Regions from separate parts of the Bacillus sp. PK3-037 genome, predicted to be linked through region 3. Evidence: riboswitches for the same ligand, from Rfam matches in the RefSeq annotation. Region 3 holds a riboswitch; each other region holds the start of a gene.
What was found. Region 3 has a riboswitch for S-adenosylmethionine ahead of mtnW (2,3-diketo-5-methylthiopentyl-1-phosphate enolase). Riboswitches for the same ligand answer to the same signal wherever they lie in the genome.
Positions count from the first base shown of each region.

Region 1: linked by a shared signal. The riboswitch ahead of M1D69_RS01330 (5-methyltetrahydropteroyltriglutamate--homocysteine S-methyltransferase) and the one ahead of mtnW (2,3-diketo-5-methylthiopentyl-1-phosphate enolase) in region 3 are both predicted to bind S-adenosylmethionine.
Region 2: linked by a shared signal. The riboswitch ahead of M1D69_RS10760 (2-hydroxyacid dehydrogenase) and the one ahead of mtnW (2,3-diketo-5-methylthiopentyl-1-phosphate enolase) in region 3 are both predicted to bind S-adenosylmethionine.

Region 1 covers NZ_CP096408.1:246,962-254,521, forward strand. The annotation lists gene M1D69_RS01305 (GntP family permease) at 1-1,329, shown strand, start outside; gene M1D69_RS01310 (CoA transferase subunit A) at 1,354-2,067, shown strand; gene M1D69_RS01315 (CoA transferase subunit B) at 2,064-2,711, shown strand; gene M1D69_RS01320 (3-hydroxybutyrate dehydrogenase) at 2,738-3,511, shown strand; gene M1D69_RS01325 (sigma-54 interaction domain-containing protein) at 3,592-4,986, shown strand; gene M1D69_RS01330 (5-methyltetrahydropteroyltriglutamate--homocysteine S-methyltransferase) at 5,035-6,174, opposite strand; SAM riboswitch class I at 6,253-6,360, opposite strand; gene M1D69_RS01335 (5-methyltetrahydropteroyltriglutamate--homocysteine S-methyltransferase) at 6,429-7,560, opposite strand, start outside.
Region 2 covers NZ_CP096408.1:2,031,371-2,038,930, reverse strand. The annotation lists gene M1D69_RS10770 (RbtT/DalT/CsbX family MFS transporter) at 1-1,098, opposite strand, end outside; gene M1D69_RS10765 (FGGY-family carbohydrate kinase) at 1,192-2,670, opposite strand; gene M1D69_RS10760 (2-hydroxyacid dehydrogenase) at 2,689-3,711, opposite strand; SAM riboswitch class I at 3,808-3,899, opposite strand; gene M1D69_RS10755 (molybdopterin oxidoreductase family protein) at 4,047-6,089, shown strand; gene M1D69_RS10750 (hypothetical protein) at 6,203-6,499, shown strand; gene M1D69_RS10745 (expansin EXLX1 family cellulose-binding protein) at 6,935-7,560, opposite strand, start outside.
Region 3 covers NZ_CP096408.1:2,674,963-2,682,522, reverse strand. The annotation lists gene M1D69_RS13685 (carbon-nitrogen family hydrolase) at 1-479, opposite strand, end outside; gene M1D69_RS13680 (aminotransferase class I/II-fold pyridoxal phosphate-dependent enzyme) at 572-1,768, shown strand; SAM riboswitch class I at 1,807-1,907, shown strand; gene mtnW (2,3-diketo-5-methylthiopentyl-1-phosphate enolase) at 1,991-3,208, shown strand; gene mtnX (2-hydroxy-3-keto-5-methylthiopentenyl-1-phosphate phosphatase) at 3,205-3,912, shown strand; gene M1D69_RS13665 (methylthioribulose 1-phosphate dehydratase) at 3,870-4,499, shown strand; gene mtnD (acireductone dioxygenase) at 4,515-5,051, shown strand; one part of gene M1D69_RS13655 (IS3 family transposase) at 5,115-5,992, opposite strand; one part of gene M1D69_RS13655 (IS3 family transposase) at 5,992-6,265, opposite strand; gene M1D69_RS13650 (YkvA family protein) at 6,383-6,703, opposite strand; gene M1D69_RS13645 (aspartyl-phosphate phosphatase Spo0E family protein) at 6,906-7,163, shown strand; gene M1D69_RS13640 (hypothetical protein) at 7,250-7,560, shown strand, end outside.

The DNA of each region.
Region 1 (7,560 bases), 1.7 Mb from region 3:
ACAGATCCAAGCTTTGTGCTTCCTTTTTTCTCAACCATATTTATGGAAAAGATGGCGGGGTTTATTAAGCTGTACTTTCCAGTATTTCTGCTTGGCGCCATTTTCGGAAAGGTTGTCGAGATGTCCGGCTTGGCGGCTTCCATTGCAAAGACTATTGTCAGACTGGTCGGGGCGAAACGAGCGACACTCGCTATCGTATTGATGGGCGCCATTTTAACGTACAGCGGAGTCAGCCTGTTTGTTGTCGTCTTTGCTGTATACCCCTTTGCGAAAAATATGTTCAAAGAAGCCGACATCCCGAAGCGTCTCATACCGGGAACGATTGCTCTCGGGGCATTTACTTTTACAATGGACGCACTGCCGGGTACACCGCAAATCCAAAATGTAATTCCTACGACGTTTTTCAAAACAGACATTTACGCCGCCCCTTGGCTTGGTATGATCGGTGCGGTGTTTGTGCTGGCGGCGGGTATGTTCTACTTGGAATCGAGGCGCAAAAAAGCAGAGAAATCGGGCGAAGGCTACGCCGGTTTTCAATCGGAGATTTCTGCCGCGCGTGAGCCATCTGATCTTGCCCCGGAACAAAGCCGACCGGTCTTAGAGCCTGACACAAGTAAGGTCCGGCACGCACTCGCTTTTGTTCCTCTTATTCTCGTTGGTGTGATGAATAAATGTTTCACCACGTTCCTTCCCAAATGGTATCCGAATGAATTTGATTTTTCCGCCATAGGATTGGGAGAGTTCGGGAAACTTGATATCTCCTCCGCGGTTGCCATTTGGTCAGTGGAGCTGGCCCTCCTGATCGGAATCATCGCAACCATTTTGTTTGATTGGAGAAAAGTGTTTGGACAGCTAAAGGAAGGGCTGAATGAAGGGATCGGCGGCGCTTTGCTTGCATCGATGAATACAGGCGCCGAGTATGGTTTCGGCGGAATCATTGCTGCGCTGCCGGGGTTTCATAAGCTGAGCAGCGGCATTTCACATACGTTTACGGATCCGCTTGTAAACGGAGCTGTGACGACAACAACGCTGGCAGGGATCACCGGATCGGCCTCAGGGGGAATGGGAATCGCGTTAAGCGCGATGTCTGATCAATATTTGAAAGCGATTCAGACCTATCACATACCGCCTGAAGTGATGCACCGGGTTATTTCGATGGCGTCAGGAGGCATGGATACGCTTCCGCATAATGGGGCGGTGATCACCCTGCTGGCTGTGACGGGTCTGACCCATCGCCAATCGTATCGGGATATTTTTGCGATTACTCTCATCAAAACCGCAGCCCTATTTGTGATTATCGCGATTTACAGTTTGACGGGCCTTGTATAGGACAAAACGAAAGGGGAATCAGATATGGGAAAAGTGCTGTCATCGAGTAAGGAAGCCGCAGAACTCATTCGGGAGGGGGATACACTGATCGCGGGCGGATTCGGCCTGTGCGGAATACCCGAGCAGCTCATTCTGGCGATAAGGGATAAAGGGGTAAAGGATTTAACAGTCGTCAGCAATAATTGCGGAGTTGATGATTGGGGGCTCGGCCTGCTGCTGGCAAACAAGCAAATCAAAAAAATGATCGCCTCCTACGTCGGCGAAAACAAAATTTTTGAAAAGCAATTTTTAAGCGGAGAATTGGAAGTGGAATTGGTTCCCCAAGGGACACTCGCTGAAAGAATCCGAGCAGGAGGAGCAGGCATACCGGGATTTTATACAGCCACAGGCGTCGGAACCACCATCGCTGACGGGAAAGAGCTTAAAACCTTTGACGGACGCACATATGTGTTAGAAAAAGGAATTACTGGGGACGTCGCCATTGTAAAAGCGTGGAAAGCGGACACCATGGGAAATTTAGTTTTTCGGAAAACGGCAAGAAACTTCAATCCGGTTGCCGCCATGGCGGGAAAGATCACAATTGCCGAGGCAGAAGAAATTGTTGAGGCGGGAGAGCTCGATCCCGACCACATCCACACGCCTGGTATTTACGTACAGCATGTTGTGCTCGGCACACATGAAAAGCGGATTGAAAAACGAACTGTTCAGCAAGCGAAGGGAAAGGAGGCGGCACAATGAAGGAAGCCAGAAAACGAATGGTCAAACGTGCTGTAAAGGAAATAAAAGACGGTATGAACGTCAATCTTGGGATAGGGATGCCGACACTTGTCGCAAATGAGATACCGGAGGGCGTGCATGTGATGCTTCAATCAGAAAACGGTTTGCTCGGGATCGGCCCGTATCCGCTGGAAGGAACGGAAGACCCGGATCTGATAAATGCGGGGAAAGAAACGATCACCGCCGTAACAGGCGCATCCTATTTTGACAGCGCGGAATCCTTTGCGATGATACGAGGCGGGCATATCGACCTGGCCATCCTCGGGGGCATGGAGGTTTCTGAGCAAGGGGATTTGGCGAACTGGATGATTCCGGGCAAAATGGTGAAGGGAATGGGCGGCGCTATGGACTTGGTCAACGGGGCTAAGCGAATCGTCGTCATCATGGAGCACGTCAATAAATATGGGGAATCGAAGGTAAAAAAACAATGCTCCCTCCCGCTGACAGGACAGAAAGTCGTTCATCGGCTGATTACTGATTTAGCTGTTTTTGATTTTGATAATGGACATATGACACTGACTGAGCTCCAGGACGGCATCACGCTGGAAGAGGTATATGAGAAAACTGAAGCTGACTTCGTCGTAAGCCAGTCAGTCATCCGGTAAAAATCTTGAGCAGGAAGGTGTATGACATGAAAAAACAAGTCGCTCTTGTGACAGGCGCAGCTGGCGGAATCGGATTTGAAATCGCAAAGGAATTCGCCCGGGAAGGCGCCGATGTCATAATTTCAGATCTAAATCCAAAAGCGTGCGGTGAGGCAGCCGCCAAGCTGAACGAGGAAGGCTTTAGCGCCACGGGCATTCCATGTGACGTGACAAAGGAAGAGCAAATCGCTGATATCGTCCATACTATCAAGACCCGATACGGACGTTTGGATACTCTGGTGAATAACGCAGGCATGCAGCATGTCGCGCCGATTGAAGAGTTTCCGACAGAACGGTTTGAACAGCTTATTCGCGTCATGCTGACCGCGCCATTCATCGCAATGAAGCATGTCTTTCCCCTTATGAAAAAACAGCAGTTCGGCAGGATCATCAATATCGCGTCTGTGAACGGACTGGTGGGGTTTGCGGGAAAAGCCGCTTATAACAGCGCAAAGCATGGGGTCATTGGGCTGACAAAGGTGGGGGCGCTGGAAGGCGCGCCCCACGGGATTACGGTGAATGCACTCTGCCCGGGATATGTGGACACACAGCTTGTCCGCAATCAGCTGAGCGATCTTTCTAAAACAAGACATGTTCCCTATGAATCGGTTCTGGAAGAGGTGATTTTTCCGCTCGTGCCGCAAAAACGCCTTCTCTCGGTTAAAGAAATTGCTGATTATGCCGTCTTTTTGGCGAGTGAAAAGGCGAAAGGCGTCACAGGGCAGGCGGTCGTGCTGGATGGAGGCTACACAGCTCAATAATAGATTGTTGTATTCATAGGAGGCTCTCGTTTATCATAAGATTGAAAGCGATTACAAAATGTGACGGGAGCGACAGGGAGATGAAACATTCTATTAAAAGATTACCCTATGAATGGCTGGATGAAATCATCAACCTTGCGGCGGAATGTATTGTTGTGGTTGATCATGAGGGGAACATTCTCTATATCAATCAGGCGTACTGTGACTTTCTTAAAAAAACAGAAGAAGAAGCGATAGGAAAACCCGTTCAGGACGTGATTGAAAACTCGAGAATGCACATCGTGGCGAAGACGGGGCGGACAGAGGCTGCCGCTATTCATCCGATTAACGGCAGCGAAATGATCGCCAACCGGTATCCGCTCTATGTGAACCGGCAGCTTGTAGGAGCGGTCGGAACCGTTATGTTCCGCAATCCGCAGGAATGGATGGATTATTCAAGAAAAATTAAACCCCTCCTCAATGAACTCAATTACTACAAAAATAGATACGAAAAAGAGCTTTTCAGTAAATACCACTTTGGCGACTTGATTGGAAACAGCTCTCTCTTTATGGAAGCGAAACGGCTGGCTGAACGGGTATCTGACAGCCAATCGGCCGTTTTGCTTTTAGGAGAATCAGGCACGGGAAAAGAGCTGTTTGCCCACGCCATCCATCAGAACAGCCGCCGCAGGTATGCTCCCTTTCTGCGCGTCAACTGCGCCTCGATCCCAGAGCATTTGTTTGAATCAGAAATGTTCGGATACGAAGACGGCGCTTTTACGGGGGCAAAAAAAGGCGGGAAAAAAGGAAAATTCGAACTTGCGCATCAAGGAACCATTTTCCTTGATGAAGTAGGTGATATGCCGCTGCATATGCAAAGCAAAATCCTTCGCGTACTGCAAGAGAAAGAGATAGAGCGGATCGGCGCAAGAAGCCCGGTCCCAATAGATGTACGAGTGATTGCGGCGACACACCGAAACCTCGAAAAAATGGTCCGGGAAGGAGACTTCCGGCAAGACCTCTATTACCGACTGAACGTGATCAAAATTCAAATCCCGTCCCTAAGAGAGCGCATAGAGGATGTTGTGCCGATCGCGGGGCTTCTATTAAAAAAACTTGAACGGAAATTTGGCTTTGATGGCTTGGAGCTTTCTAAAGAAGCAATTGCAGTGCTTCAGAGCTATTCTTGGCCGGGAAACATACGAGAATTGGAAAATGTCTTAGAACGGGCTGTCAACGTCCTCGACGGCAAACGAATCGAACCGAAACACCTGAATCTCACTCCTGAAGATCAACCCATCCAAAGAACAATCAAAATCCGGGAATCTCAATCTATACTGCCATTAAAAGAGACAATCGCTGAGGCGGAAAAAAACGCGATCATCGAGGCGCTTGCCGCAGCAGACGGCAATAAAATAAAGGCAGCAAAGCTATTAGGCATAGGAAAAACAAGCTTATATGAAAAATGCAAAGCCTATCAAATTGAGCAGGCATAAAAAAAACACACTTGCCCCGCCCGGGAATCAAGTGTGTTTTTCTGTTCCTTATTTCCAAACATCGTTAGCGATCTCAACAACATGGCGCAGCTTCGCCCATTGCTGTTCCTCGGTCAGCTTGTTGCCTTCCTCAGTCGAAGCAAATCCGCATTGCGGGCTCAGGCACAACTGATCTAGGCTGACATAACGGGATGCCTCTTCGATACGGCGTTTCACGTCGTCCGGATGTTCAAGCTCACCGAATTTAGATGTCACCAAGCCTAGGACAAGCTGAAGATCAGAGCGTTTCACATAACGGAGCGGTTCGAATCCGCCTGAGCGTGAATCATCATACTCTAAGAAAAGCCCGTCCAGATTCAAGCCGTCAAAAATGGTTTCCGCCGCCGCATCATAACCGCCTTCAGCTGTCCATGTGGACTGGAAGTTGCCGCGGCAAATATGCATGGTAATGGTCATATCATCCGGACGGTCGGCAATTGCGTCATTGATTGACTTCGCAAACAGCTGGCGAAGCTCGTCAGGCGTTGTTCCGAATGCTTCCACTTGTTTCAAGCCTTTTTCAGATAAGAAAACAGCCCATGCCGTATCATCAAGCTGGAGGTAGCGGCAGCCTCTGTCATAAAACGCTTGAATCGCTTTTTTATACGCTTTTGATACATCATGCTGAAAAAGAGCATAATCGTTTTTGTATGCATCCTTTTCCAGTCTGCCGCGGAAAAAGAGCATATTCGGACTCGGAATTGTCATTTTTGGCGTTGCATCACCAGCGATGCCATGTAAAAATGAGTAATCTTCGAGCATTGGGTGATTTGAGAAATCAATATCGCCTGTCACTTTGATGCCGCGTGCTTTTGTCTGCACATTATGGAACTGGATACCCTGTTCAGGTATAAACGGCTCAACGCCATCCAGATTTTCAAGGAAATCAAAATGCCACCACGCTCTGCGGAATTCCCCGTCTGTCACGACGTTCAGGCCGGTTTCTTTTTGTTTTTCCACAATGCGGATGATTTCATCGTTTTCAATCTGGCGAAGCTGTTCGGCAGTGATTTCGCCGGCCGCCCTTTGCAGCCGCGCTTTTTTGACGGGCTCAGATCTCAGCAGGCTTCCGACTTGATCCGCGCGAAACGGCGTTTTTTTTCTCTGAAGCGATTGTTTTTGTTCTGCGGGTGTTGTTTGCTGTGACATGTTGTTCATTCCTTCTTTCCATTCGAATATAAAAAAGCTCTTCCTTTGGATAAGGAAGAGCTTGCGTGAACAATCTCAACCTTATCTTCAAGAGCAAAAATCTGCTCTTAAGGATTTAGCACCATTCTGTTAAACAGCGGTTGCCGGGTATCGCAGGGCCAGTCCCTCCACCTCTCTTGATAAGGAAAACCTTTTTATGAAATTTTCTGATAGTATCTATTATTCACACATTTCTCTTTTCTGTCAATGATAGATTATTTCCACACATCATTGGCAATATCGACCACATGACGGAGCTTCGCCCACTGCTGCTCCTCAGTCAAAAGGTTTCCTTCTTCTGTTGAAGCGAAACCGCACTGCGGGCTGAGGCACAGCTGATCTAAGCTGACAAAGCGCGCAGCTTCGCTGATTCGGCGTTTGACATCCTCTGGGTTCTCAAGCTCTCCGTATTTGGATGTAATCAAGCCCAAGACAATCTGCAGATCCTTGCGTTTGACAAAACGGAGCGGATCAAAGTTTCCGGAGCGGTCATCATCGTATTCCAGGAACAAGCCGTCAAGGTCTAAACCGTCAAGAATCGTTTCCGCTACAGCGTCATAGCCTCCTGATGCTGCCCAAGTCGAGCGGAAGTTGCCGCGGCAGATGTGCATCGTGACCGTTAAGTCGTCAGGACGGTCCCCCACTGCATCGTTAATCGTTTTGGCAAACAACGCAGGCAATGTTTCCGGATCACCGCCGAGGGCACGGACAACATCTCTGCCTTTTTCTTCAAAGAAGAGAGACCATGACGTATCATCGAGCTGAAGATAGCGGCAGCCCGCATCATAGAAAGCGTTAATCGCTTTTTTGTACGCCTGGGCCAGATCATGAAAATATTCCTCCTGATCGGGATATACGCCTTGATCAGCTTTTTCACCGAAAAACAGCATATTCGGGCTCGGAATCGTCAGCTTTGGTGTCGCGTCACCGGCAATCTCATGTAAAAATTGATAATCGGCAAGCGCTGGGGGGTTCGTAAAATCAAGTTTTCCCGTCACTTTGATGCTGCGTGCTTTTGTTTTCGCGTTATGGAACTGAATTCCTTCAGCGGGGATGAACGGTTCCACTCCGTCGAGCCCTTCCAGGAAATCGTAATGCCACCACGAACGGCGGAACTCTCCGTCGGTTACGACGTTTAGGCCGATTTCCTTTTGCTTTTCGACAATGCGGGTGATTTCTTTATTTTCGATATCACGAAGCTGTTCTGCCGTGATCTCGCCGGCCGCTTGTTTTTGCCGCGCCTCTTTTACTGGGGCGGATCGTAATAAACTGCCGACATGATCGGCGCGGAAAGGGGCTTTCTTCTGTTTTTCTGATTTCTGTGCTGCAAGGTTTACTTGTTGAACC
Region 2 (7,560 bases), 640 kb from region 3:
AGCTAAAGCAGGTCCGACAAATGCCGATAAGCCGGCTGCGAGGTTCAAAACGGACATGGCGGCTCCTTTGTCTTTTCCGGCAACTGTCGGCACAATCGCACCAATCGGCACGTAGCCTGCCAGCAAACCGCCCCAGATAAAGCCGACGATGCTCACAACCGCTATATTCCCGCCTGAAAAAACTGGCGCATAGTATAATAAAACAGTGAAAATGCCGCAGCCGACTCCTCCAAACCAAATGACGGTGTTTTTCCATCCGAATTTATCACCGACAATTCCAAAAATGAGGTTAAATACAATGTTGCCCAGAAAAATCGTTCCCCAAATCTGCAGCCACACATTAGTTGAAATGCCGTGCTGAGCCATGTGCATCGGCAAAAACACAGGGAAACCATATGTGCCGATGCTGTTGATGATTCTAATCATTCCTCCTGTCAGCACCCGCGGATTGGTAACAAGAATGGTAATCCCTTTTAAAAGCTCCTCCGCCGTTTCTGATCTTTTTCTTTTCTTCTTTTCAAACCGGTCTTTATTAATAAACAACGCGAAGACTGCACCGAGGCATACCCAGAAAATAGAACTCCAAAGCGTATTTAAATAACCAAACGTTTTAATTGCATAACTTGAATACCAAGCACCGAAAACAAACATGCCCAGACAATACGCAATCCAAAACCAGCCGACAGCTGTGCTTAGCCTGTTCTGCGGTGTTCTGTAGATGACCCATGTCAAGAAGGAATAAGCAAAAAGCGGGTATCCTAAGCCTTTAATAAAGTAAGTCACATACATGACAGGCAGATTTAGCTTTTCAAATCCAAAGACAATAAAAGCTGCTGTACCGATCACATAAAACAACAACCCCATAAACATCGTCCGCTTTGCGCCAAATGCTTCCAGACATACACCCGAAAACCATGAAGCGATGGCCAGTGAAATGCCGTATATACTAAAAATCGAAGCGGATTGCTGAACGGTGAGCCCATTTTCAATCAGAAAAGGACTGAGCCATCCTTGTTCAAGACCGTCTCCCATCATAAACAGCACAACCCCTAAAAACCCCCATGCCAACCGCTTTGGTATACCAATTTTATCCAACATATCTGTATCCTCCTTAGATGCTTATCCCAATCACCGTATTACCTCATTAAAGTAAGAAAATGTATAATTCCTCAATTGGCGGCAAATTCCGCCTTATACTAATACCTTGTTTCCCGATGACGGCTCTAACCCTGAAAAGAAGCGTTGGACCTGCTTCCACTCCTCGTATAAAGTCATTTCTATCCGGCAATCCTGCGGTTCTATCACCCGAACACTTCCAGACATTTCTTCGGTCAATCTAAAGGCCTCATTGCAAACCACAGCAGCACCAACGACTGATGCCTGACTGTACCCTTCTTTGACATAGATTTTTTTCTGAAGAAGATTGGCGATATATTGTGTAAATGCTCTGCTTTGGAATCCGCCTCCGCATCCCCACACATAGTCACGATCAAACGGAGTGATCTCTGTTAAAATGTCAAAGTTCCATTTGATTGAACATGCAATCTCCTGTAATGCCGCGCGTACAAAATGCGCTCTGCTTAAATGGGCTGAAAGCGGTACATCAAAAAGAAAGCCGCCTTTCGTCAGGGCGTTTTTTTCTGCCGATAAATACGAGCCGAGGGAAGATACACATGCATGATCTACCTTAGCAAGAGCAGCAATCTCTTCTTCCATCACATCGTACGGTTCATTCGGATAGAAAATATCCTTTAGTTTTTGAAAATTCAGACCTGTTACCCCGGGATTTGTCTCCGCAAGCCACTGTCCTTGATCTGTGTGGCAGTTTAGCCAGGCTTTAATTTGTCTGTCCCCATGAATTTCATCTATAATGTTGGTAATCGGTGTTGTCGTACCTGATACAATGACTGCGTCTCCCAGAGCAGCACCAGTGCTTTTGACAGCAAGCTGTGTATCTCCCCCGCCCGCTATAACCTTCGCATGATGTGATAGTCCCAATTCTGCCGCATACTCATCTGTTATCGATCCAATGACTGTTCCCGCTCTTACTAGAGGCGGAAGAATGGATGGCGAGAAACCGAATATACCGCACATCTCTTCTGACCATGTATTTTGTTTTACATCAAACAGCAGCGTTTCCGTCGCCTGTGAAGGTTCATATGTCAATACTCCGCTCAACTGATACGTCACCCAATCACTAATGCTTGTGAAGCTTGCAGTTTTTTCCCATAAGGAGGGCTGCCGGTGCTTTAAACCATAAAGCTTGAGCGCTGAAAAAAGCGCAGTCGGCAGACGGCCTGTTCGGCTGTATACTTCTTCCCGATTCGGTATGTTTTCCTCCCACTCCCTGCCCCGATTGTCAATGTTGGGCAGACCGAGGAAAGACTCACCATTTTGATCAAGCAGCACGATCCCCTGTCTTTGACTTGTTGAAGTGAGACCAATAATTTCAATATGATGAGAACGAGAAATCGCACGTCTAGCCAGATTCATGATTTGATTCCACAGCGCCTGTGGAGAAAAATAGCGGCTGTCCGGGTAAAGCGGCTCGGTCGTATATACAATGTCCTCCCGTTCAACCGTTTGAACGCTGCCCGACACACTTACGACCGCAACTCTTGCATTGCCAGTGCCAATGTCAAATACGAGATAACCTTTTTGTTTCGTCATCCTGATGCCCTCCTTTTCTTACACCTCTGCTTTAAGATCGTTTTTGTTATATAAAGTCGGAATATTGAGAGTTTTTTCACCCTTCCACTTTTTAAGCGCTTCGTTCAGAATGGTAACGTGATGATCCTCTACTTCAAATGTTGCTCCTGCTAAATGCGGTGTTGCCAGAACATTAGGCAATGAAATAAATTCATAATCCGATTGCTCTGGCGGCTCATGATAAAAAACGTCTAATATCGCACCTCTGATTTTACTTTCTTTCAATACAGATAAAAGATCCTCTCGGTTTACCACGACAGCTCTTGATGTATTCACGAAAATGGCGCTCTCTTTCATCAAGTCAAAATACGGCCGATCAATGAGGCCAAGCGTATCATCTGTACGCGGCAGATGAACAGAAACGATATCACTATCTGAAAAAACCTTCTCCAGAGAAACTTTTTCATATTGCGGATAATCGTGCTGTACGTATGGATCGTAATACAAAACCTTGCAGTCAAACGCAGCCAGCAGTTTTGCAATTCTTTGCCCAACCGCTCCGAATCCGACCATACCCACGGTTTTTCCTGTTATTTCATTACCTTTGAATTTGGCATACGCCTGCAAATAATCGCTGTTCCATTTTCCATCCTTTAGCCATTGATTAGAGGTATTCGTGTGCCGGAGAAATGAAATCACATTTCCAATAAACATTTCAGCAACAGCTTGTGCGTTGCGCCCAGGTGTATAGAAAACCGGAATGTCTCTGTTTGACGCTGCTGCTATATCAACATTGGAAGGCATTCCCCTGCATACTCCCACAAATGAAAGTTCCGGCATTGATGCAAACACATTCTCTGTCACCTGATCAAGCTCAGTAATCAGACCCGTCGCATTTGATTCTTTTAATAGCTGAATCAATTCATCTTCCCTGTATGCCCGGCCGTTTTCTTTCCAAGACTGATAAACAACGGAACCGAACAATTCTTCAAGCTCTTTTCGTCCTTCTTCGTTGTACGGTGCTGTAATCAAAACCGTCATGATGCAAAACATCCTTTTCATCGGTATTTTTCACAAAAAAAATCTCTCTCCAAAGATGGAAAGAGATTCATGTATAGGCGCACTCTGCCACAGACAGAAGCCGGTATAAACCTTACTTTCCTATCTTTCAAGCTGACGCTTGCTGGAATTGGCACAATAATGTTGCCGAGGTTTCATAGGGCCAGTCCCTCCACCTCTCTTGATAGAAAATGTTTTGTATGTAATTTTCAGTATTGAGAATACGTTAATCATAAAGAAGACCCAGATTGATGTCAATGTCTTTTTTCAGAATTGACGTTATCATTCGAAATGTTATAATTCTTACAATATATCTAACTAGGGAGAGGAACTGGGCTATGAAATCGTTCGCCACTCAACAAAACGGCATTTTTAAATCCGTTTGCTCACTGGACTGCCCGGACCAGTGCGGATTGCTGGTACATAAAAAAGACGGGAAAATTGTGAAAGTGCAGGGTGATCCTGATCACCCCGTGACAGCCGGAAATATATGCAACAAAGTACGAAATATGGCTGAGCGCATCTATGATGAAAAGCGGCTGACGACTCCGCTGAAACGAACAGGTGTGAAGGGCGAGGCAGAGTTTAAACCAATTTCTTGGGAAGAAGCGATTGACACCATCACATCCCGCTGGAAACAGCTGATTGATGAAGAAGGAGCTGAAAGCATACTGCCTTACAGCTTTTACGGCAATATGGGAAAATTAACGGCTGAAGGAATGGACCGCCGCTTTTTTTATCGCTTGGGCTCAAGCCAGCTTGAGCGGACGATTTGCAGCAAAGCCGGATCAGAGGGCTATAAATATACCATGGGTGTGAGTGCTGGAATCGATCCTGAAGAAACAATCCATACGAAACTCTTTATCTTTTGGGGAATTAACGCAGTCAGCACAAATATGCATCAAATTACAATCGCCCAAAAAGCACGGAAAAAAGGCGCAAAAATTGTTGTGATTGATGTGCATAAAAATCAGACAGGGCGTCTTGCAGACTGGTTTATTCCTATAAAACCCGGTACCGACAGCGCGCTTGCCCTTGGCATCATGCACATTTTATTTAAAGAAAATCTTCACGATGAAGCATTTCTTTCAGAATATACAGTCGGCTATGAAGAACTGCGCGAGCATGTGAAACAGTATCATCCAGAAAAGGTATCCTTGATCACTGGTATCAGTACCGACGATATCTATCAGCTGGCAAAAATGTATGGTGAAACCTCCCCTTCCTTTATCAGAATCGGAAACGGCCTTCAGCATCATGACAACGGCGGAATGATTGTAAGAACGATTGCCTGTCTTCCGGCGATTACCGGTCAATGGATGCATACAGGAGGCGGTGCCATCAAACATAACAGCGGAGTTTTAGAATATAACACCACCGCGCTTCAGCGTCCTGATTTACTGAAAGGCCGCACACCGAGATCGTTTAATATGAACCAGCTGGGCAGGGTTCTTCTGGAAACAGACCCTCCTGTTCGCTCCCTCTTTATTTATGGGACGAATCCAGCCGTTGTGGCGCCAGAAGCGAACAAAGTCAGACAAGGCCTCCTGCGGGATGACTTGTTCACCGTGGTTCATGATTTGTTTGTAACAGAAACGGCCAAATATGCGGACATTGTACTGCCCGCTGCATCTGCTTTTGAAAATACTGATTTTTACACCTCATACTGGCATCATTACATTCAGCTGCAGCAGCCGGTTATTGAGAAATACGGAGAAAGTAAGTCTAATACCGAGGTATTCCGGTTATTGGCTGAGGCAATGGGATTTACGGATCAGGAGCTCAAAGATTCAGATGAAGACTTAATCCGGCAGGCGCTTCACCACCCCGATAATCCTTATTTAGCAGAGATTACTTATGAATCACTTACTGAACGTTCGTTTATGAAGGCGAAGCGTGAAAAGCCGCTGTTTCCGGGTAAATTGCCGACACCGAGCGGAAAAATAGAATTATATTCAGAAAAAATGAAACAAGCCGGTTTCCCGCCGTTACCGACACATACGCCGCTTGCGCCGGATCATGAATTCCCGTTTATGTATGTTCCCGGGCCGAATCATAATTTCTTAAACTCAACGTTTTCCAATAATGCAAAGCACGTCAAACTTGAAAAAGCACCGAAACTCTTTATCAACACGAAAGATGCCGAAAAACACGGCCTCACTGATGGTGAAGCCGTACGGATTTGGAACAGCCGAGGTGAGTGTGAATTAACCGCCGCAGTCGGAGAACAAGTGCTGCCCGGTGTTGTCGTCAGTCAAGGATTATGGGCAGATGAACCAGGCAAAAATCAGCTTGTTAACGCCCTGACCCCCGACCGCTTGTCTGATATAGGCGGAGGCGCCACTTTTTTCTCAGGCCGAGTGCAGATTGAAAAAGCATAGAAACCGTCCAGAGCTTGCTCTGGCGTTTTTTTGTGTGCACAGTCAACAAAAAAATGAAACCAATGGTATAGAGTGACCGTATAACATGACGATTACATAATGGAGGCATACACATGGACGTTTTTTTAGGAATCGGTATTGCATTGGCTGGATATTTTATCGGAGAAGGATTAAAGCATATTAACAACCCAAAAGCTAACGAAAAAAATGACATCATGCTGATTAAAGAACGAGATATTCACTTTTACATCGGGCATTTTTTAGGAATAACCCAAGCGGAGGCGAAACTCTTAGCAAAGGATCTCACAGACCTCCCTCATATCGAAATAAACGGAAAAAGATATGTGCAAAAACATATCTTAAGAGAATGGGTATTAACATTAGGAGAGAAACAACAAGCGAAAGATTAATGCGAATTTTTCAATAAGACGAGCTATGAAGTTCTATTTACCATCAAAACAAAAAGCAGGATTGGTAAACGCTTTTTGATCAATTTATTGGTTCTTGTTATTTATTTAATTTAAAAAAGATCACCACATTAACGAAAGCAGCCCACATATGCAATTATTGATTTTACTTATCAAGTATAGGTATTGGTGTCTTCGGTAGAGGGGATGCCAAATGCAATTGAATACAGAGTCACTATCTAACATCCAAGCAGCTGAAAGACCAGTCGCAGGATTCATTTAGCCCTTCTTCTTGAGCAGGATTTTTCATTTGAAATGTTCCTCTACCATTGCTGTGCCAACATGCATAAGGAAGTCACAACATTCTTACCTCATAATCATTTGCACGTATAAAAAAGCGGCGGAAAATTTAGATTTTCCCGCCGTTTTTCAAAGCTTTTATTCAGGAAACTGAACATGCCCGGGAACTGTGTACGCCCCAGATGTTCCGTTTGCAGGAAGCTTTGGAATCGTATCTTTTACAACTTTTCCTCGAATGTCAGTGATTCTGACTTTAAGAGAGCCCGTTCCTAAATTGGTGCTGAGGAAATGATTATAGTCTGTTTTCTCCATGTTGATCCACTTTCCGTCTTTGTAGTATTCCATTTTCATAACGGGATACTTGTGATTTCTAACTTGGATTGCCGCCCACCACTGGCTGCTGCCTTCTTTAATCCGGTATGTGAAATTGCCAGTGATTGGCGCTTTGATCACACGCCATTTGATTTTGATTTTTCCATCTTTCATAGCACCGATTTTGCTGAAGGCATTGGGTGAAAGATCAAGGGCTCCTGGGGCACCCTCAGGATATAGATCGGTAACATAGACGATCGTCTTCCCCTTTGGCCCTTCCACTTCAAGATAAGAGCCGGCAAGAGCGGCTTTCACACCCCCGTAATTAAGATCCTTTGGGTTAATTGCCGTAATCTCCATGTCAGATGGGATAGGGTCAAGAAGGAAAGCTCCTCCTGAATAGCCTGATCCGGTATAGGTTGCATAGCCTTCGTGCAAATCGTTATAGGCTG
Region 3 (7,560 bases):
TTTGTCGTATGTTTTCTGATCCATTCCGGAAAACGGATATCATAACAGATCAGTCCTGAGCTTTTGACGCCTTCAAGCTCGAAGTACCCGTCCTCGGAACCGGCTGATAAATACTCATGCTCATCCATCAGCTGAAATAGATGGGCTTTGCTGTACTCTTTAATGATTCGTCCTTCCTTATCCGCGATGAACATTGTATTATAAACATCAGAACCCTTTCTGACAGCAACAGATCCTGCGACAATATGAACTCCGTGTTTTTTTGCGGTTTTTTGCAGCCAGCTTTGAGCAGTGTGCCCGTCTTCATCAGCAAGCTGATCAAGATTGGCAAGGTCGTAACCAGTCGTCCATAATTCAGGGAGAACAAGAACGTCAGCATTTTTACTCTCTTTTTCGATTAAAGATTCAGCCTTTTTTATATTTTCAGAAGGTTTTCCGTATGAAATATCAAATTGAAGACAAGATATGGTCCATTTCATTTTTTAACACCCCATATTTTTCTTTACTTTTTTCCTTTAACCATATATGATACTGGACTATCATTTCAAGATTTTTTAGAAGGTGAAAACAGATGAAATTTGAACATTCTCAAGTGCTGCAGGAACTGCCTAAACAATTCTTTGCTTCTCTTGTGCAGAAAGTGAACCGAAAGCTGAAGGAAGGACATGATGTCATCAATTTGGGGCAGGGGAATCCGGATCAGCCGACGCCCGAGCATATTGTGGAGGAAATGAAGCGAGCCGTTGCTCAGCCTGAAAATCATAAATACTCCTCATTTCGAGGTTCGCACAGTCTGAAATCAGCAGCGGCGGCATTTTATAAAAGAGAATACGGCGTTCAGCTTGATCCGGAAACTGAAGTAGCCGTATTATTCGGCGGGAAAGCCGGTCTTGTCGAGCTACCGCAATGCCTGTTAAATCCGGGGGATGCGATTTTGGTTCCTGACCCCGGCTATCCAGATTATTGGTCCGGTGTCACGCTTGCGAAAGCGAAAATGGAAATGATGCCGCTCACTAAGGAAAAGGCGTTTCTTCCTGAATACGCAAGCATTTCGCCTGACGTAAGAGAACAAGCGAAATTGATGTACTTGAATTATCCGAATAATCCGACTGGAGCCGTCGCTACCGCAGAATTTTTTGGAGAAACGGTGAGTTTTGCGAAAGAAAACGAAATCTGTGTGGTCCATGATTTTGCTTACGGTGCAGTCGGCTTTGACGGACACAAGCCTTTGAGCTTTTTGCAGACTGAAGGCGCTAAGGATATCGGAATAGAAATTTACACGCTGTCCAAAACATATAATATGGCGGGCTGGCGGGTCGGTTTTGCAGTTGGTAACGCCTCGGTCATAGAAGCGATCAATCTTTATCAAGACCATATGTTTGTCAGTCTTTTCAAAGCAACCCAGCAGGCTGCCGAGGCGGCACTTTTATCTGAGCAGACATGCGTAGCGGAGCAAAATGCCCGATATGAAAGCAGGCGCAACGCTTGGATAGCAGCATGCCGGGAAATCGGCTGGGATGTAACAGCGCCTGCGGGTTCATTTTTTGCGTGGCTGCCGGTGCCTGAAGGCTATAGCTCTGAGCAATTCTCAGATCTCTTGCTTGAAAAAGCGAATGTCGCGGTTGCAGCAGGAAACGGGTTTGGTGAATATGGCGAGGGGTATGTCAGAGTGGGGCTCTTAACGAGTGAAGCTAGGCTTAAAGAAGCAGCTCATCGAATTGGCAAACTAAACCTGTTTACCCAAAAAAGCATTGACAAGATTCTTTAACGGTGGGATAATTCAAAATAATTTATAAAATCTATATTTTCTTATCAAGAGCAGGCAGAGGGACGAGCCCGATGAAGCCCGGCAACCGACTTGTAAAGCACGGTGCTAATTCTTGCAGCTGGCGGCTGAGAGATAAGATTCGGACGAGAAACGAAACCTCTTTAGACGCATAGCTGTTTGAAGAGGTTTTTTATATGGTTAAAAAATGAAAGGAGCTCTGGCATGAGTGAATTATTAGCAACATATCTCCTGACCGAGCCGGGAGCCGACACGGAGAAAAAAGCAGAACAAATCGCAACAGGATTGACGGTGGGCTCTTGGACTGATCTGCCTCTGGTGAAGCAGGAGCAGATGCAAAAGCATAAGGGACGGGTTGTAAAGGTCGAGGAGAGAGAGGGACATCTTGCATCAGGGAAACAAGCGGTTATCACAATTGCCTATCCCGAGGTAAATTTCTCACAGGATATTCCGGCATTGCTGACAACTGTGTTTGGCAAGCTGTCGTTGGACGGAAAAATCAAGTTGATAGATCTCGAATTTTCTGAAGCGTTTAAGCGAACACTTCCGGGTCCGAAGTTTGGCGTATACGGCATCCGGAAGATGCTTGGAGAGTTTGAAAGACCGCTGTTAATGAGCATTTTTAAAGGGGTCATCGGAAGGGACCTGAGTGATATTAAAGAACAGCTCAGGCAGCAGGCGCTCGGCGGGGTTGACGTAATCAAAGACGATGAAATTTTCTTTGAGACGGGTTTAGCACCTTTTGAAACAAGAATTACAGAGGGAAAACAAATTTTGAAAGAAACATACGAGCAGACCGGCCATAAAACGCTGTATGCAGTGAATTTGACTGGAAGAACGGCTGAGCTTAAAGATAAAGCAAGACGCGCCGCTGAGTTGGGAGCGGATGCGCTTTTATTGAATGTCTTCGCTTACGGTTTGGACGTCATGCAAAGCCTTGCGGAAGATCCGGACGTATCAATCCCCATTATGGCGCATCCGGCAGTCAGCGGGGCATTTACATCCTCACCATTGTACGGGTTTTCCCATGCCCTTTTGCTCGGAAAATTAAACCGATATTGCGGCGCTGACTTCAGTCTGTTTCCTTCTCCATATGGCTCAGTTGCGCTTCCGAAAGAAGACGCGCTGGCGATTCATGAAGAATGCGTAAGAGAAGATGTATTTAACCAGACATTTGCCGTTCCGTCCGCCGGTATTCACCCTGGTATGGTTCCGCTTCTCATGCGTGATTTTGGCATTGATCATATTATTAACGCCGGAGGAGGCATACACGGACATCCAAACGGCGCCCAAGGCGGGGGCAAAGCGTTCAGAGCTATTATTGATGCGGTTTTGGAAGCGCAGCCGATTGAAGAAAAAGCCGGTCAATGCGAAGATTTGAAGCTTGCGCTTGATAAATGGGGAAAGGCTGAAGCCGTATGACGACTCAAAAACCGTTCATTATATGTGATTTTGATGGAACCATCACGATGAACGACAACATTATAAACATTATGAAAACATTCGCTCCGCCGGAGTGGACGGCGTTAAAAGACGGCGTGCTCTCCAAAACGATGTCGATCCAAGAAGGCGTCGGACGAATGTTCGGCCTTCTGCCGAGCAGCTTAAAAGAGGAGATTACGAGATTCGTATTGGAAGACGCAAAAATCCGGGACGGCTTTCGGGAATTTGTCGCATTTGTTAACAAGCATGAACTCCCGTTTTATGTCGTAAGCGGGGGAATGGACTTTTTTGTCTATCCGCTGCTTGAAGGAATTGTTGAGAAAGATCATATTTATTGCAACCGTGCGTCATTCGAGAACGAATTCATTCATATTGATTGGCCTCATTCTTGCAAAGGCACATGCACAAATCAATGCGGGTGCTGCAAGCCGACTGTTATGAACGAGCTTTCTGAGCCTGATCAATATATCATCATGATCGGTGACTCCGTTACCGATGTAGAGGCGGCAAAGCTGTCTGATCTTTGCTTTGCAAGGGATTATTTATTAAATGAATGCAAGGAGCATCATCTGAATCATATCCCATACCGTGATTTTCACGAAATAAAGAAAGCGATTGAAGACGTAACGGAGGTAAAGAAATGGCTGCAAAACAAGAGCGGTGGCTCGAGCTTGCCGAAGTAAAACGGGAATTGGCAGAAAGAGATTGGTTTCCAGCGACAAGCGGCAACCTGTCCATCAAGGTTTCTGATGAGCCATTGCAATTTCTCGTAACGGCGAGCGGAAAAGATAAACGAAAAGAAACGGATGAAGACTTCCTGTTGGTGGATCAGAACGGAGAGCCTGCCGAAAAGGGGCATCATCTGAAACCGTCAGCGGAAACGCTTTTGCATACGCATCTGTACAATAAAACAAATGCCGGATGCTGTCTTCATGTTCATACGGTCAACAATAACGTCATCTCAGAGCTGTATGGCGATCAAAACCAAATTACTTTTAAAGGCCAAGAAATTATAAAAGCGCTCGGCCTGTGGGAAGAGAATGCAGAAGTGTCCATCCCAATTATAGAAAATCCGGCTCATATTCCGACTCTCGCAACGCTTTTCGCGGATCAAGTTACTGGAGATTCAGGAGCTGTCCTGATCAGGAACCATGGCATTACTGCTTGGGGAAGAACAGCACTTGAAGCGAAAAGAGTGCTTGAAGCATATGAATTTTTATTCAGCTATCATTTGAAGCTGAAAACACTCCGGCATCAGCTGGTTAAATAAAAGGGGGAACCGCAAATGGCAACAATTCGAATTCATGATGAAGCAAATACAACGATTGAAAATCAAGAGGAAGTGGCAAGCTTTCTGGACAGCCAAGAGGTGATCTATGAGCAATGGGATATCGCCAAGCTCCCTGAACGGCTTTCAGAAAAATATGACCTGTCTGAAGAAGAAAAACAGCAAATTCTTGACACCTTCGATGCTGAAATTAAAGATATCTCAGCCCGCCGCGGCTACAAAGCCCAAGATGTTATTTCTCTGTCTGACGCTAATCCGAAACTGGATGAACTGCTAGAAAACTTTAAAAGAGAACATCACCATACAGACGATGAAGTCCGTTTTATTGTAAGCGGACACGGAATTTTCGTCATTCAAGGCAAGGACGGCACATTTTTTGATGTCCGTTTAAACCCTGGAGATTTAATCTCGGTACCTGAAAATATCCGCCATTATTTCACGCTTCAAGAGGATCGAAAAGTTGTGGCGGTGCGGATCTTTGTTACATCTGAGGGCTGGGTTCCGATTTATGAAAAAGATAGCGTGAACCAATAAGAAGAAAAAGCCCCGTCCATAAGGGACTGACCCCCGTTTTTGAGACAGGGATCAAAACACCTTTTATACAGCCAATTGCCGATAGCTTATCGGTGATTGGCTGTTTAGTTTCGTTTGAATACGAATGTTGTTATAATAATAAATGTATTCTTTGACAGTGCGTTCTACGATGGCGGTCGTGGTTCGATCAATGCTGTTAAGATAGAACGTTTCAGACTTTAGTGAGGAATGAAACGATTCGATGGAGGCATTATCAGCGGGCGTCCCTTTGCGGGACATGCTCATGGTAATGCCTTTTGTGTTAACAGCTTTTTGATACTCGTAAGATGTATACACAGATCCTTGGTCACTATGTAACACGCAGTTCTCAGGCAGCGTTGGCAGCTGATCAAGTGTGTTTAAGACAAAGTCTGTGTCCTGCTTATCGCCAATCGTAAAAGCAATCACTTCTCCATTGTATAAATCTAATATACTGGAAAGATACAATTGTTTCTGTCCATAAGGCAAATATGTGATGTCCGTTACTAGTTTTTCAAGAGGGCGATCAGACTGAAAATTCCGATCCAACATATTATCGACCACGGCATATGGCTGCCCATTCTTCTTGCGCTTTTTCACCTTAACCCGGCACTGCCATTGATTTTTCTGCATAATACGCTGAAGCGTTTTATGGTTGATACGCATTGTCTTTTTTAGTATGGCTGTGATTTTCCGATATCCATATCGATACTTGTGCTCTCGGCACAACGTGCCGATTTGTTTTTCAAAATAGCGCTTGGGATGATCTTTCGTCTGATTCTTCTTCCAACGATAATAAGACGCTCGAGAGATACCTAAATGAATACAGATATCCTGCACGGTCATTGTGCTGCGCAATCCTTCTACAAGTTCGACTGACGTTTCGCTATCAACTTCCTTTCCAATTCGTTGTACTTTTTTAGAACTTCATTTTGTTGTCTCAGATAACGATTCTCTGCCTGCAGTTTCTCTAAATCGGAAGCATACTCCGGCCCTTTTCCGTAAGTGTATTGCTTTCCAACAGGCTGTTCGAATCTATGTGTATCCCCAGCCTTATGCCATCTAACCCACGTCTTAATCTGTGTCTTATTCTTAATTTTTAATTTCTCCATGATCTCTTTCATAGGCACGCCTGCCAATCTCATTTCTACAGCCTTCTGTTTCACTTCAACCGGATAACTCACTCTTCTCCCCATAGAAAAAACACCTCCAAGTCTAATTTCGGCTAACAATCATCCGTTTTCAAACTTGAAGGTGTTTTTTATTTGTCTCATCTTATGGGGTCAGTCCCATAAAGGCGGGGCTTTCTTTGCTTATCGTAAACGCCATTCTTCGTATTGGGACATTTCTTTTTTGATCAGCGTCCAAATCATACCGAGAACGGCAGCATCGTCAAGAATTCCTAAACCGAGCACGAAGTCCGGAATCATATCAATCGGCATGATGAGATAAAAGACAGCAGCTGTCAGAAGCAACAGTGTTTTAATCTGTGAACGGGGATAGTCACCGTTTCGCCAATCGCGAAGCATTTGACAAAAGATCGTGATATGATTGATTAATTTTTTGCGGGTTTTCCTTTTCAGAATAGCTTTTCCGCCTGCCGCACCGAGCATTATCGCTTTTTTTTTCTTCATTTCGCATTCCTCCTGCCTGCCGGTGTGTTTAAGGTGGTCTTCGTCTGGGTATTGTTCTTCTAATCCTATCAATATATCTATTATAAATGAAAAATTAAGTTATTTAATAAAAATATGTTTACAAATAAAGTATAATCTGTAATAATGCACAATAACCCAATCAAACTTGTTTCCTATTTCTTAGCGGCGAGGGGTGAATTGAATGGGCTGTTCTTCTGAACAAGAAAGATTGCTGGTGTCTATTGATGAAAAAAGAAAGTTAATGATAGACGCCGCTAGTAAGCAGGGATTTACAGGGCATGACACAATCAGGCACAGTCAGGAGCTGGATTCTTTAATGAACGAATACCACCAGCTTATGCAAGAAAACGAACATTCCAAAGGAATTCAAGGCCTTGTGAAGAAATTAGGCTTGTGGCCCCGAAGAGACGTTATGCCTGCATATGATGCACATAAATAGCGGCGCTATCTGATGCATATATAAAGAGAGAGCTTTTCAGAAGCGCTCTTTTTTTCTGGGGAAATTTCATAAGAAAGAGGGAACTGATGAAAGAACTAGCGGTAGTCATTACTGAAATGATAAACCAATTTCACGATGCTTTTATTTCAATATGCGGGATGCTTGGCATTCAATTAACCGACAAAGAAATGCATTTTTGGGTAATTGGAATATTTGGCATCTTCTTTTTCGCTGTCACTCACGCTGTATTTACATGGCTTTCTAAATGGAGCTTGACGGCTTTGTCCTTTATCTATACCGTAACGATCATCATTGTTATCGTATTTGCAATTGAGATTCAGCAAAAAGTGACCGGACGGGGAAATATGGAATTTTTAGATGCAACGGAAGGGTTAAA